3 regions of the Streptomyces sp. NBC_00289 genome follow, and region 3 is predicted to be linked to each of the others. Evidence: riboswitches for the same ligand, from Rfam matches in the RefSeq annotation. Region 3 holds a riboswitch; each other region holds the start of a gene.
The links. Region 3 has a riboswitch for cyclic di-AMP ahead of OG985_RS10640 (peptidoglycan DD-metalloendopeptidase family protein). Riboswitches for the same ligand answer to the same signal wherever they lie in the genome.
Positions count from the first base shown of each region.

Region 1: linked by a shared signal. The riboswitch ahead of OG985_RS14230 (M23 family metallopeptidase) and the one ahead of OG985_RS10640 (peptidoglycan DD-metalloendopeptidase family protein) in region 3 are both predicted to bind cyclic di-AMP.
Region 2: linked by a shared signal. The riboswitch ahead of OG985_RS27240 (transglycosylase family protein) and the one ahead of OG985_RS10640 (peptidoglycan DD-metalloendopeptidase family protein) in region 3 are both predicted to bind cyclic di-AMP.

Region 1 is NZ_CP108046.1:3,100,595-3,103,862, forward strand. Features, by position in the region: gene OG985_RS14225 (GntR family transcriptional regulator) at 1-632, opposite strand, end outside; gene OG985_RS14230 (M23 family metallopeptidase) at 886-1,650, opposite strand; cyclic di-AMP (ydaO/yuaA leader) riboswitch at 1,664-1,829, opposite strand; gene OG985_RS14235 (M16 family metallopeptidase) at 2,032-3,268, opposite strand, start outside.
Region 2 is NZ_CP108046.1:6,004,500-6,007,767, forward strand. Features, by position in the region: gene OG985_RS27235 (transglycosylase family protein) at 101-1,099, shown strand; cyclic di-AMP (ydaO/yuaA leader) riboswitch at 1,297-1,463, shown strand; gene OG985_RS27240 (transglycosylase family protein) at 1,467-2,174, shown strand; gene eno (phosphopyruvate hydratase) at 2,515-3,268, shown strand, end outside.
Region 3 is NZ_CP108046.1:2,232,898-2,236,165, reverse strand. Features, by position in the region: gene OG985_RS10645 (alpha-galactosidase) at 1-793, shown strand, start outside; cyclic di-AMP (ydaO/yuaA leader) riboswitch at 1,099-1,256, shown strand; gene OG985_RS10640 (peptidoglycan DD-metalloendopeptidase family protein) at 1,261-2,220, shown strand; gene OG985_RS10635 (DUF6250 domain-containing protein) at 2,504-3,220, shown strand.

The DNA of each region.
Region 1 (3,268 bases), 870 kb from region 3:
GCGCCCCCTCCGAAACGCAACCGGTGCGCGGCCGTCGCCCGCTCCGTGTGCAGCGCCGTGACCGCCCGCGCGCGCTCACTGTCACCGCGCGCCACGGCGTCCACGATCGCGCCGTGCTCCGCCCAGGAGTCCACCGGGTCGGCGGGCGCGTCCACCAGGAACATCCAGGCGATCTTGTGGCGCAACTGGGTCAGCATCGAAGTCATCGCCGGGCTGCCGGAGGCCTGGGCGAGCGTCTCGTGGAACCAGCCGCCCAGGGAGCGCAGGTCCTCGCTGTTGCCCCGCCTGGCCCGCTCCTGGCCCAGCCGCACCAGGCCGCGCAGCACCTTGAGGTGGGCCTCGGTACGCCGCTGGGCGGCGCGTGAGGCGCCGAGCGGCTCCAGGAGCATGCGCATCTCGAGGAGGTCGGCGCCCTCCTGCTCGGTGGGCTCCGCGACGCACGCGCCCGCGTGCCGCCGGGTCACCACGAAGCCCTCGGCCTCCAGCGTGCGCAGGGCTTCGCGGACGGGGACGCGGGAGACGCCGTAGCGACGGGCGAGCAGTTCCTCGGTGAGGCGGCTGCCGCGCTCGTAGACACCCGCGACGATGTCGTCCCGGATCGCCGTGCACACCGAGTGCGCCGGAATACGCATGACCGACCTCCGCCTTAATCCCCGTGAAACGTCGACGATTGACGTGTGTTCAGTGACTCTATTGCAATGAGCGGGAATTTCCGACGGCGGACCGGAATCCATGGATATTTTTTGGACAGTGGGGGGTCTGAAACGCCGAAAACCCCGGCTGGAGAGCCGGGGCTTCGGGAAGTGCGGCCTGCCGTCAGACCTTCACGGCGGGCGGGGCCGGAATGCTCGGCGGACGGCGGTCCGACCTGCGCGGCGGCGCGTGTCAGACGCTCACGCCGTGCGAGCGCAGGTAGGCGAGCGGATCGATGTCCGAGCCGTACTCGGCGGTCGTACGGGCCTCGAAGTGCAGGTGCGGGCCGGTGACGTTGCCGGTCGAGCCGGAGAGGCCGATCTGCTGGCCGGGAGTGACCGTCTGGCCCACCGAGACGCCGATGGACGACAGGTGGCCGTACTGGGTGTACGTCCCGTCGTGCATCTTGATCACGATGTTGTTGCCGTAGGAGCCGCCCCAGCCGGCCTCGACGACCGTGCCGGAACCGACCGCGTGCACGGACGTGCCGCTCGCGGCGTGGAAGTCGATGCCGGTGTGGCTGCCGGAGGACCACAGTCCGCTGCTGGCCTGGTAGCCGGTGGAGACGTAGGAGCCGGTGACGGGGAGCACGAAGGTGTTGAGACGCTTGCGCTCGGCTTCGCGAGCGGCACGCGCCTTGGCCTCGCGGGCCTTCTCCGCCGCGGCGGCGGCCTCCCTGCGCGCGGCCGCCTCGGCGGCCTCCCTGCGCGCGGTGTCCTCGGCGGCCTGCTCCTGGGCCACTGCCTGAGCGTCGATCTTGGCGGCGAGCGTGTCGCCGATGGTGATGACCGGGGTGAGGCCGGTCTGCTCGACGGAGGGCTCCGCGGCGAGCGCCGGAGCGGCGAGGGTGCCGACGACACCGGTGGTGGCGAGCGCGGCGACGCCCGCCGCGCGGACGGTGGTGCGGTGCACTCGGCTGGGACGGCGGTGCTTCCCGGTGGCGCGGGTGAACGCCATGTGGTGGCTGTTCCTTTCCTTCCTTCTCGCCTACCGGGTTAGCTGACGGGTTCGGAGCAGGAAGGTCTCCTACGGACCCCCTCGCTGGCGCGCGGGCGTCCGATTCACCCCAGGGACTCTCGATGTGGGTCCCCGGCTCCCCTGGCTCGCGCCGTACGGGGACTCGGCGATGACTGCCCGGTGCCGCGGATGCGGCGCGGTGCCTGACGGACAGCCGGCATGACGCTAAACGGGGCCGCTTTCAATCCTCAAACGGATCAGGCTTTTTGTAGCGCACGCCACAGGGCAGACAGGCAACCTCTCCCTCAATTCGGACATACGGAGGCCCTGATGACTCCTCAGTCACCAGGGCCTCACAGGCGCGTCCGGCCGCCCGGTGCCCTACTCGGCGGAGACCACGGTGACTTCGCCGATGCCGAGGGCTTCCACGGGCTCCTTGATCTGAGCCGCGTCACCGACGAGGACGATGACCAGACGGTCCACCGGGAAGGCGCTCACGACCGCCGCGGTGGCCTCCACGGTGCCGGTCGCGGCGAGCTGCTGATACAGCGTCGCCTGGTAGTCGTCGGGCAGGTGCTGCTCGACCTGGTCGGCCAGCGTGCCCGCCACGGCCGCCGCGGTCTCGTACTTCAGCGGCGCCACACCGACCAGGTTCTGCACGGCGACATCGCGCTCCGCGTCCGTGAGCCCGCCCTCGGCCAGGGTACGGAGCACCGCCCACAGGTCCGCCAGGGCGGGACCCGTGTTCGGGGTGTCCACGGAGCCGCTGATGGCGAGCATCGCGGCGCCCGTGCCGTCCGGCGTGGACCGCAGGACCTGCCCGAACGCCCGCACGCCGTAGGTGTAGCCCTTCTCCTCGCGCAGGACGCGGTCCAGGCGGGAGGTGAGGGTGCCACCGAGGCAGTACGTGCCGAGCACCCGCGCGGGCCACACGCGGTCGTGCCGGTCGGGGCCGACGCGGCCGATGAGCAGCTGCGTCTGGACGGCACCGGGGCGGTCCACGATGACGACCCGGCCGGTGTCGTCGGCGGTCACGGGCGGCACGGGCCGCGGCTCGGCCGTGGAGCCGGTCCAGACGCCGAGGGTCTCGCCGAGCAGTGCGTCGAGGTCGACGCCGGTGAGGTCACCGACGACCACGGCGGTCGCGGTGGCCGGCCGGACGTGCTTCTCGTAGAAGGCGCGTACGGCCGCGGAGTCGATCGCGGTGACCGTCTCCTCGGAGCCCTGGCGCGGGCGCGACATGCGCAAGGTCGCCGGGAACAGCTCCTTGGAGAGCTCCTTGGCGGCGCGGCGGGACGGGTTGGCCAGCTCGTGCGGGATCTCGTCGAGCCGGTTGCGGACGAGGCGTTCGACCTCGCTGTCCGCGAACGCGGGTGCCCTGAGGGCGTCGGCGAGCAGGTCCAGCGCCTTGGGCAGACGGGAGACCGGTACTTCGAGGCTCAGGCGGACGCCGGGGTGGTCGGCGTGCGCGTCGAGGGTGGCGCCGCTGCGCTCCAGCTCGGCGGCGAACTCCTCGGCGGAGAGCTTGTCGGTGCCTTCCGAGAAGGCCCGGGCCATGATCGTGGCCACACCGTCGAGCCCGGCCGGCTCGGCCTCCAGGGGCGCGTCCAGGAGCACC
Region 2 (3,268 bases), 3.8 Mb from region 3:
ACTTGTGACAAGTGATCGTGTGCCTATACGTTCACGGATCAGCGCGATGCCCCAGCTTCATGTGTCGCGCGGCCACTGTTGTCCTGCGAAAGGTCTCCGCATGCTCTCCGGGAACGGTCGACACCGTCGCCCCCGTCAGGCTCCGGCTCTCCTCGTGGCGGCCGGAGTGACCGGCTCCGCCATCGCGATCCCGCTCCTCGGTGCCACCGGGGCGAGCGCGGCCACCGGTACCACCTGGGACCATGTCGCGGAATGCGAGAGCGGCGGCTCCTGGAGCGAGAACGCCGGCAACGGCTACTACGGCGGCCTCCAGGTCTCCCAGGACAACTGGGAGAAGTACGGCGGCCTCGAGTACGCCTCCAGCGCGGACGAGGCCAGCCGTTCCCAGCAGATAGCCGTGGCCGAGAAGATGCTCGACGACCAGGGCATCACCGCCTGGCCGACGTGTGGTCTGCTCGCCGGACTCAGCAAGGACTCGGATTCGGCCGACATCGACACGGGTCTGGGCACCGGCTCGCCGGACTCGTCCGACTCATCGGGGTCCTCTGGCCTGTCCGACTCGTCGGAATCCTCCTCGTCCTCCTCGTCGCCCTCGGCGTCGCCCACTCCGTCCGGAACGTCGGCGAGCGCCGACGCCGGCAAGGACAAGAAGGACAAGTCGGCCAAGTCCGATACGGCCTCCGGCTCCAACGGCGACAAGAGTGCCGATTCCGGTACGGAAAAGGACGGTTCGGACAGTTCCGTCAGCTCGTCTCCTCGTGTGTCCAAGCAGGATGAAGCGGACAACCTCAAGCAGAGTGTGGGCACTTCGAGCCTGGTCGACACGGGAGCCCTCGGTTCCGGACGGCATCGTGGTGGCAGCGCCACGGAGGACGCCGCGAGTGGCACCACCTCCTCGGCCGGCCGCCATGTCGCCGGCGAGGGTGACGCCTCGCCCGTCGACTCGTACACCGTCCGCCTCGGGGACACGCTCGCGTCCATCGCCGACTCCCTTGGCCTCGACGGCGGGTGGCGCGCGCTCTACGACGCGAACAAGGACGCGATCGGCATCGACCCCAGCAGCATCGCCCCCGGTCAGACCCTGCGAGTCGGTGTCTAACCGGGCCAAAAGCAACGGGAGTTCGCGCCGCACTTGTGGGTGAATGTCCGCTTTGGTGAAAGTGTGGGATGACTCTCAGAAGCCCTGATCGTCTTTGAAATTCGCCGGATCGCATGTCTACGGTCGTGACCGCTCGGCAACACGAGCCCCGGCTGCCGCAACGCCGAATCCTGCCAGCGGCCGTACGGGAACAGTCGTCGCGTAAAGCGCCGTAGGCAGGAGCGGGGGACCCAAGGTAAGTGCCGCGCCGGGTAGTTGACCGGAGCGGCTTGGGGTTAAGCCACGCCTCCCAGGGAGGTGTGGCCGGGCAACTCAACCGGCCCGAACCCGACAGCTCACCTCGCAGGCGTCGGTGAGGGGATCAACCATGCTGTTTACCGGCAAGGGCAAGCACCGCCGCCCGTCCAAGGCCACCCGCGTCGCCACGCTCGCCGGCGTCACCGGTGTCGCCATCGCCGCCCCGCTCATGGCGGCCGGCAACGCCTCCGCCGCCACCGCCTCCGAGTGGGACACCGTCGCCGCGTGCGAGTCCGGCGGCAACTGGTCCATCAACACCGGCAACGGCTACTACGGCGGCCTGCAGTTCTCCGCCTCCACCTGGGCCGCGTACGGCGGCACGCAGTACGCCTCCACCGCCAACCAGGCCTCCAAGGCGCAGCAGATAGCCGTCGCCGAGAAGGTCCTCGCCTCCCAGGGCAAGGGTGCCTGGCCGGTCTGCGGCAAGGGCCTGTCGAGCGCCGCCTACAGCGGTGGCAGCAGCTCCGGCTCCTCGTCGAGCGGCTCGAGCAGCTCCGGCAGCTCCAGCAGCTCCTCGAACAGCACCCGCTCGACCAGCGAGCAGCAGGCCTCCCGGTCCGCGGAGCGCCCGGCCGCGAAGAAGACGGTCAGCACCCCGACCGGCAAGAAGGTCAAGAAGGGTGACGGCGAGTACAAGGTCGTCAAGGGCGACACCCTCAGCTCGATCGCCGAGAAGCACAAGGTCAAGGGCGGCTGGCAGAAGCTGTTCCAGCTGAACAAGGACATCGTCGACGACGCCGACTTCATCTACCCGGGCCAGCAGCTTCACCTGAAGTGACATCCGGCCCGTAGCCGAACCACAGCGCCCTCACATCCGTGTCCTTCACGATGAAGGCCTCGTGAGGGTCACCCCCCGTCCCCACGGGCTCCCCGCTCCGGTGCGTCTTCCCCCGTACGCACCGGGGCGGGGCTTTGTGCTGTCCGGAGCTGTTTTTCGCACTCCGGACGGGCCCCCTCTTTGTTCCGTTCGGAAACAATTTACTCTCGGTTCTGTCCACGACGTGGCCGACGGGCCGGCCGATGGGCCGGAGCCGGTTAGGCTCGTCCCGCAGAGCCCGTGCGGCGCTGCACCAGCCGGGCCACGGTCCGGCCGTACCCGCGTCACACTGAAGAAGGAGATGCTCGTGCCGTCCATCGACGTCGTCGTAGCCCGGGAAATCCTGGACTCCCGAGGCAACCCCACGGTCGAGGTCGAGGTCGGCCTCGACGACGGCAGCACGGGTCGTGCCGCCGTCCCGTCCGGCGCCTCCACCGGTGCCTTCGAGGCCATCGAGCTCCGCGACGGTGACCCCAACCGCTACCAGGGCAAGGGTGTCGAGAAGGCCGTCCTCGCCGTCATCGAGCAGATCGGCCCGGAGCTCGTCGGCTACGACGCCACCGAGCAGCGCCTGATCGACCAGGCCATGTTCGACCTGGACGCCACCGACAACAAGGGCTCCCTCGGCGCCAACGCCATCCTCGGCGTGTCCCTCGCCGTCGCCCACGCCGCCTCCGAGGCCAGCGACCTGCCGCTGTTCCGCTACCTGGGCGGCCCGAACGCGCACCTGCTGCCCGTTCCGATGATGAACATCCTGAACGGCGGCTCGCACGCCGACTCCAACGTGGACATCCAGGAGTTCATGATCGCCCCGATCGGCGCGGAGTCCTTCTCCGAGGCCCTGCGCTGGGGCGCCGAGGTCTACCACACCCTCAAGAAGGTGCTGAAGACCAAGGGCCTGTCCACCGGCCTGGGCGACGAGGGCGGCTTCGCCCCGAACCTGGAGTCCAACCGCGCCGCGCTCGACCTCATCCTCGAGGCCATCAAGCAGGCCGGTTACATCCCCGGCGAGCAGATCGCGCTCGCCCTCGACGTCGCCGCGTCCGAGTTCTACA
Region 3 (3,268 bases):
GGAGCAGCTCGACGGACTCCTGTCCAGCGCCCCGATCGACTACGTCAAATGGGACTTCAACCGCTGCTTCACCGACGCCGGCTGGCCCGGCGAGCCGTACCCGCAGCGGTTGTGGGTCGACCACGTGCACGCCCTGTACCGCCTGTTGGACCGGCTGCGGGCGGCCCACCCGGGAGTCGCCTTCGAGTCCTGCTCCGGTGGGGGCGGCCGGATCGACCTCGGCGTCCTCGGCCGTACCGACCAGGTGTGGACCTCCGACAACACCGACCCGCTCGACCGGCTCGCCATCCAGTACGGGTTCAGTCAGATCCACCCCGCGCGCGTGATGGCCGCCTGGGTCACCGACAGCCCCAACACGCAGCTCAACGGCCGGGTCAGCTCGCTGCGCTTCCGGTTCGTGAGCGCGATGGCGGGGGTTCTCGGGGTCGGCGGTGACCTCTCTCGGTGGACGGAGGAGGAACTCGCCGAGGCGCGGGAGTGGGTGGAGCTCTACAAGGAGATCAGGCCTCTCGTGCAGCGCGGCGAGCTGTACCGGCTCCGTCCCCCGAGCGGCGGGCTGAGCGCCGTGCAGTACGTGCTCGGGGACGAGGCCGTCGTGCTCGCCTGGCTCCAGGCGCAGAGCCACGGTGAGCCCGCACCGGCGCTCCGGCTGCGCGGACTGGACCCGACAGCGACGTACGAATGCCGCGAAACGGGCGAAGTGCACCGAGGTGCGGTGCTGTTGCATCACGGATTGCGTACGGGATTGCGCGGCGACTTCGATGCGACGCTTTTCCGTTTCCGTCGCATCTGATCTGTCTGTCCGAATTGGCGCCTTCATTCCAACTCCGTGTGGAATGTGGGCTCCTGGGGTGGCGTGCGTGAGCAGCGTCATATTCGTGACCGTGAGTCGCCCGTCATGTTCACGTAATTCGCATGCTTTTCCAGGGCGTTCGGTCAATGCGGGTGCCTTTTGTTCCACGGAGGGTGACCGGTAATTCCCCGAAATGCGCAAAGGAAACGCATGCGCGGGGAACCGCCGCTTGTTCCTTCGCGTCCCGGTCGCTTACGTTCACCACCGATCCGGACGGACGCCCAATCCTGCCACCGCCCGGAGCCCGCACACACCCACCCGTCCATGGCAGGAGCGGGGGACCCACAGGTACAACCGCCTGTTCCGGTCTCCGGAACGGCTAGGGGTAAAGCCGCGTTTCGGCGCGGCCGGGCATCTCCAGTCCGCACCCGACAGCTCACCTCGCAGGCGCCGGAGAGGAATTCGCCATGCCCGCGAAGGGTAAGCACCGCCGTCCCAAGAGCCAGCGTTTCACCCGCTCGATCGCCGTCGCCGGAACCGGCGGCGCCGCGCTCGCCCTCCCGCTTCTGGGGGCCACCGGCGCCCATGCGGCCACTCCCCAGTCGGTTGCCCAGAACGTTTCGGAAAAGGCCGCTCAGTCCGCTCCCGTCACCGGGACGAAGGCCGCCGAGAAGAAGAGCACCACCAACAACGCGGGCACGCGGACCTATTCGGTCCGGGCCGGTGACTATCTCTCGAAGATCGCCGACGAGCAGAACGTCAGCGGTGGCTGGCACCGGCTCTACCAGGACAACCGGGCGGCCGTCGGCGAGGACCCCTCGCTGATCCACCCCGGCCTGAAGCTGAGCATCGGCAAGAAGGCCGCGACGAGCACGCCGAGCACCACGAAGACCAAGTCGTCCTCGTCCTCGTCGGCCAAGTCGTCCTCCAAGTCGGCCGCGAAGTCCTCGTCGTCCGCCTCCTCCTCGTCGAACACGACGGCCGCGACCAAGGCCGCCGAGTCGACGAGCACCTCCGGCGGTGACGTCCTCCCGGTCAGCGGTGCCACCGTCGGCACGGGCTACCGCGTGGCGGGCGGTATGTGGTCCAGCGGCTACCACACCGGCGTCGACTTCGTCGTCCCGACCGGTACCTCGCTCAAGGCGGTCGGCGCGGGCACGGTCGTCTCGGCGGGCTGGGGCGGCGCCTACGGCAACCAGGTCGTCATCAAGCTGGCCGACGGCTACTACGCGCAGTACGCCCACCTGTCGCAGCTCTCCGTCTCGGCCGGCCAGGCCGTCGGCGCGGGCCAGCAGGTCGGCCTCTCCGGTGCGACCGGCAACGTGACCGGCCCGCACCTGCACTTCGAGATCCGCACCACGCCGGACTACGGCTCCGACGTCGACCCGATCGCCTACCTGCGCGCGCACGGCGTCGCCGTAGGCTGATCCCCGCACCACCCCTGCCTGACACGCTGCCGAAGGCCGGACCCCTATCCCCTGGGTCCGGCCTTCGGTGTGTGTGGCGTTCATGATCGTCGTGTTGCGGTCGTGTGGCGCGGGACCTCGGGGTGTCGACAGGAGGGACGGGGTGGGACACAGTGAACTCCGTTGCGGGCAAGCGCTTTCCGTCCGTCGGTGGAGGTCTGCCCGCGACCTCGACGGCAGCGGGGCCGGACGCGCCCCGGAGCCCTCCCGCACCACTCCCGCCCACCGAAGGAGCCGTACCCCCGTGACGACCACGCGCAGAGCCTTCGGCGCCCTGACCGCCGGCGCCGCCCTGGCCGCCCTCGCCCCGGCCGCCACCGCGAGCGCCGCGCCCCGCCACCGCCGCCTGATCGCCCACGACGACTTTCGTCACGGCCTCGGCCGGTGGGCCGTCGAACTGGAGCAGGGCGGGACCGTCACCGCCTCCCGCGGCACGCTGGACGTCGACGTGCCCGCCGGGGCGACGATCTGGTTCACGCAGCGGCTCACGGGGCCGTACGTCATCGAGTACACCGCCACGCCCGTCTCGGAGGGCGGGGTCAACGACCGGGTCTCGGACCTCAACAACTTCTGGAACGCCCTCGACGTCCGCTCGCCCGACGACCTCTTCGCCACCCCGAGGGGCGGGGCGCTCGCGGAGTACGACCACCTCAGGACGTACTACGTCGGCTACGGCGCCAACGGCAACACCACGACCCGGCTGCGCCGTTACGTCGGCGAGGCCGGCGTGCGTCCGCTGATCTACGACTACACCGAACCGCTCCTCGTGGCGAACCGGCCCCACCATGTCCGGATCGTGTCCGACGGTTCGACCGTGCGGTGGTGGAACAACGGACGGCTCGTCTTCGACTTCGCCGACCCGCAGCCGTACACGAGTGGGCACTTCGCGTTCCGGACCACCTGGAGCCACTTCCGGCTCGCCGGCTTCCGGGTGTGGCAGTCGTCGCGTCAACAGCGCTGACCAGAAGCCTATTCCTGGCTTGGTGAACACTTTACGAGTGGCTTATCT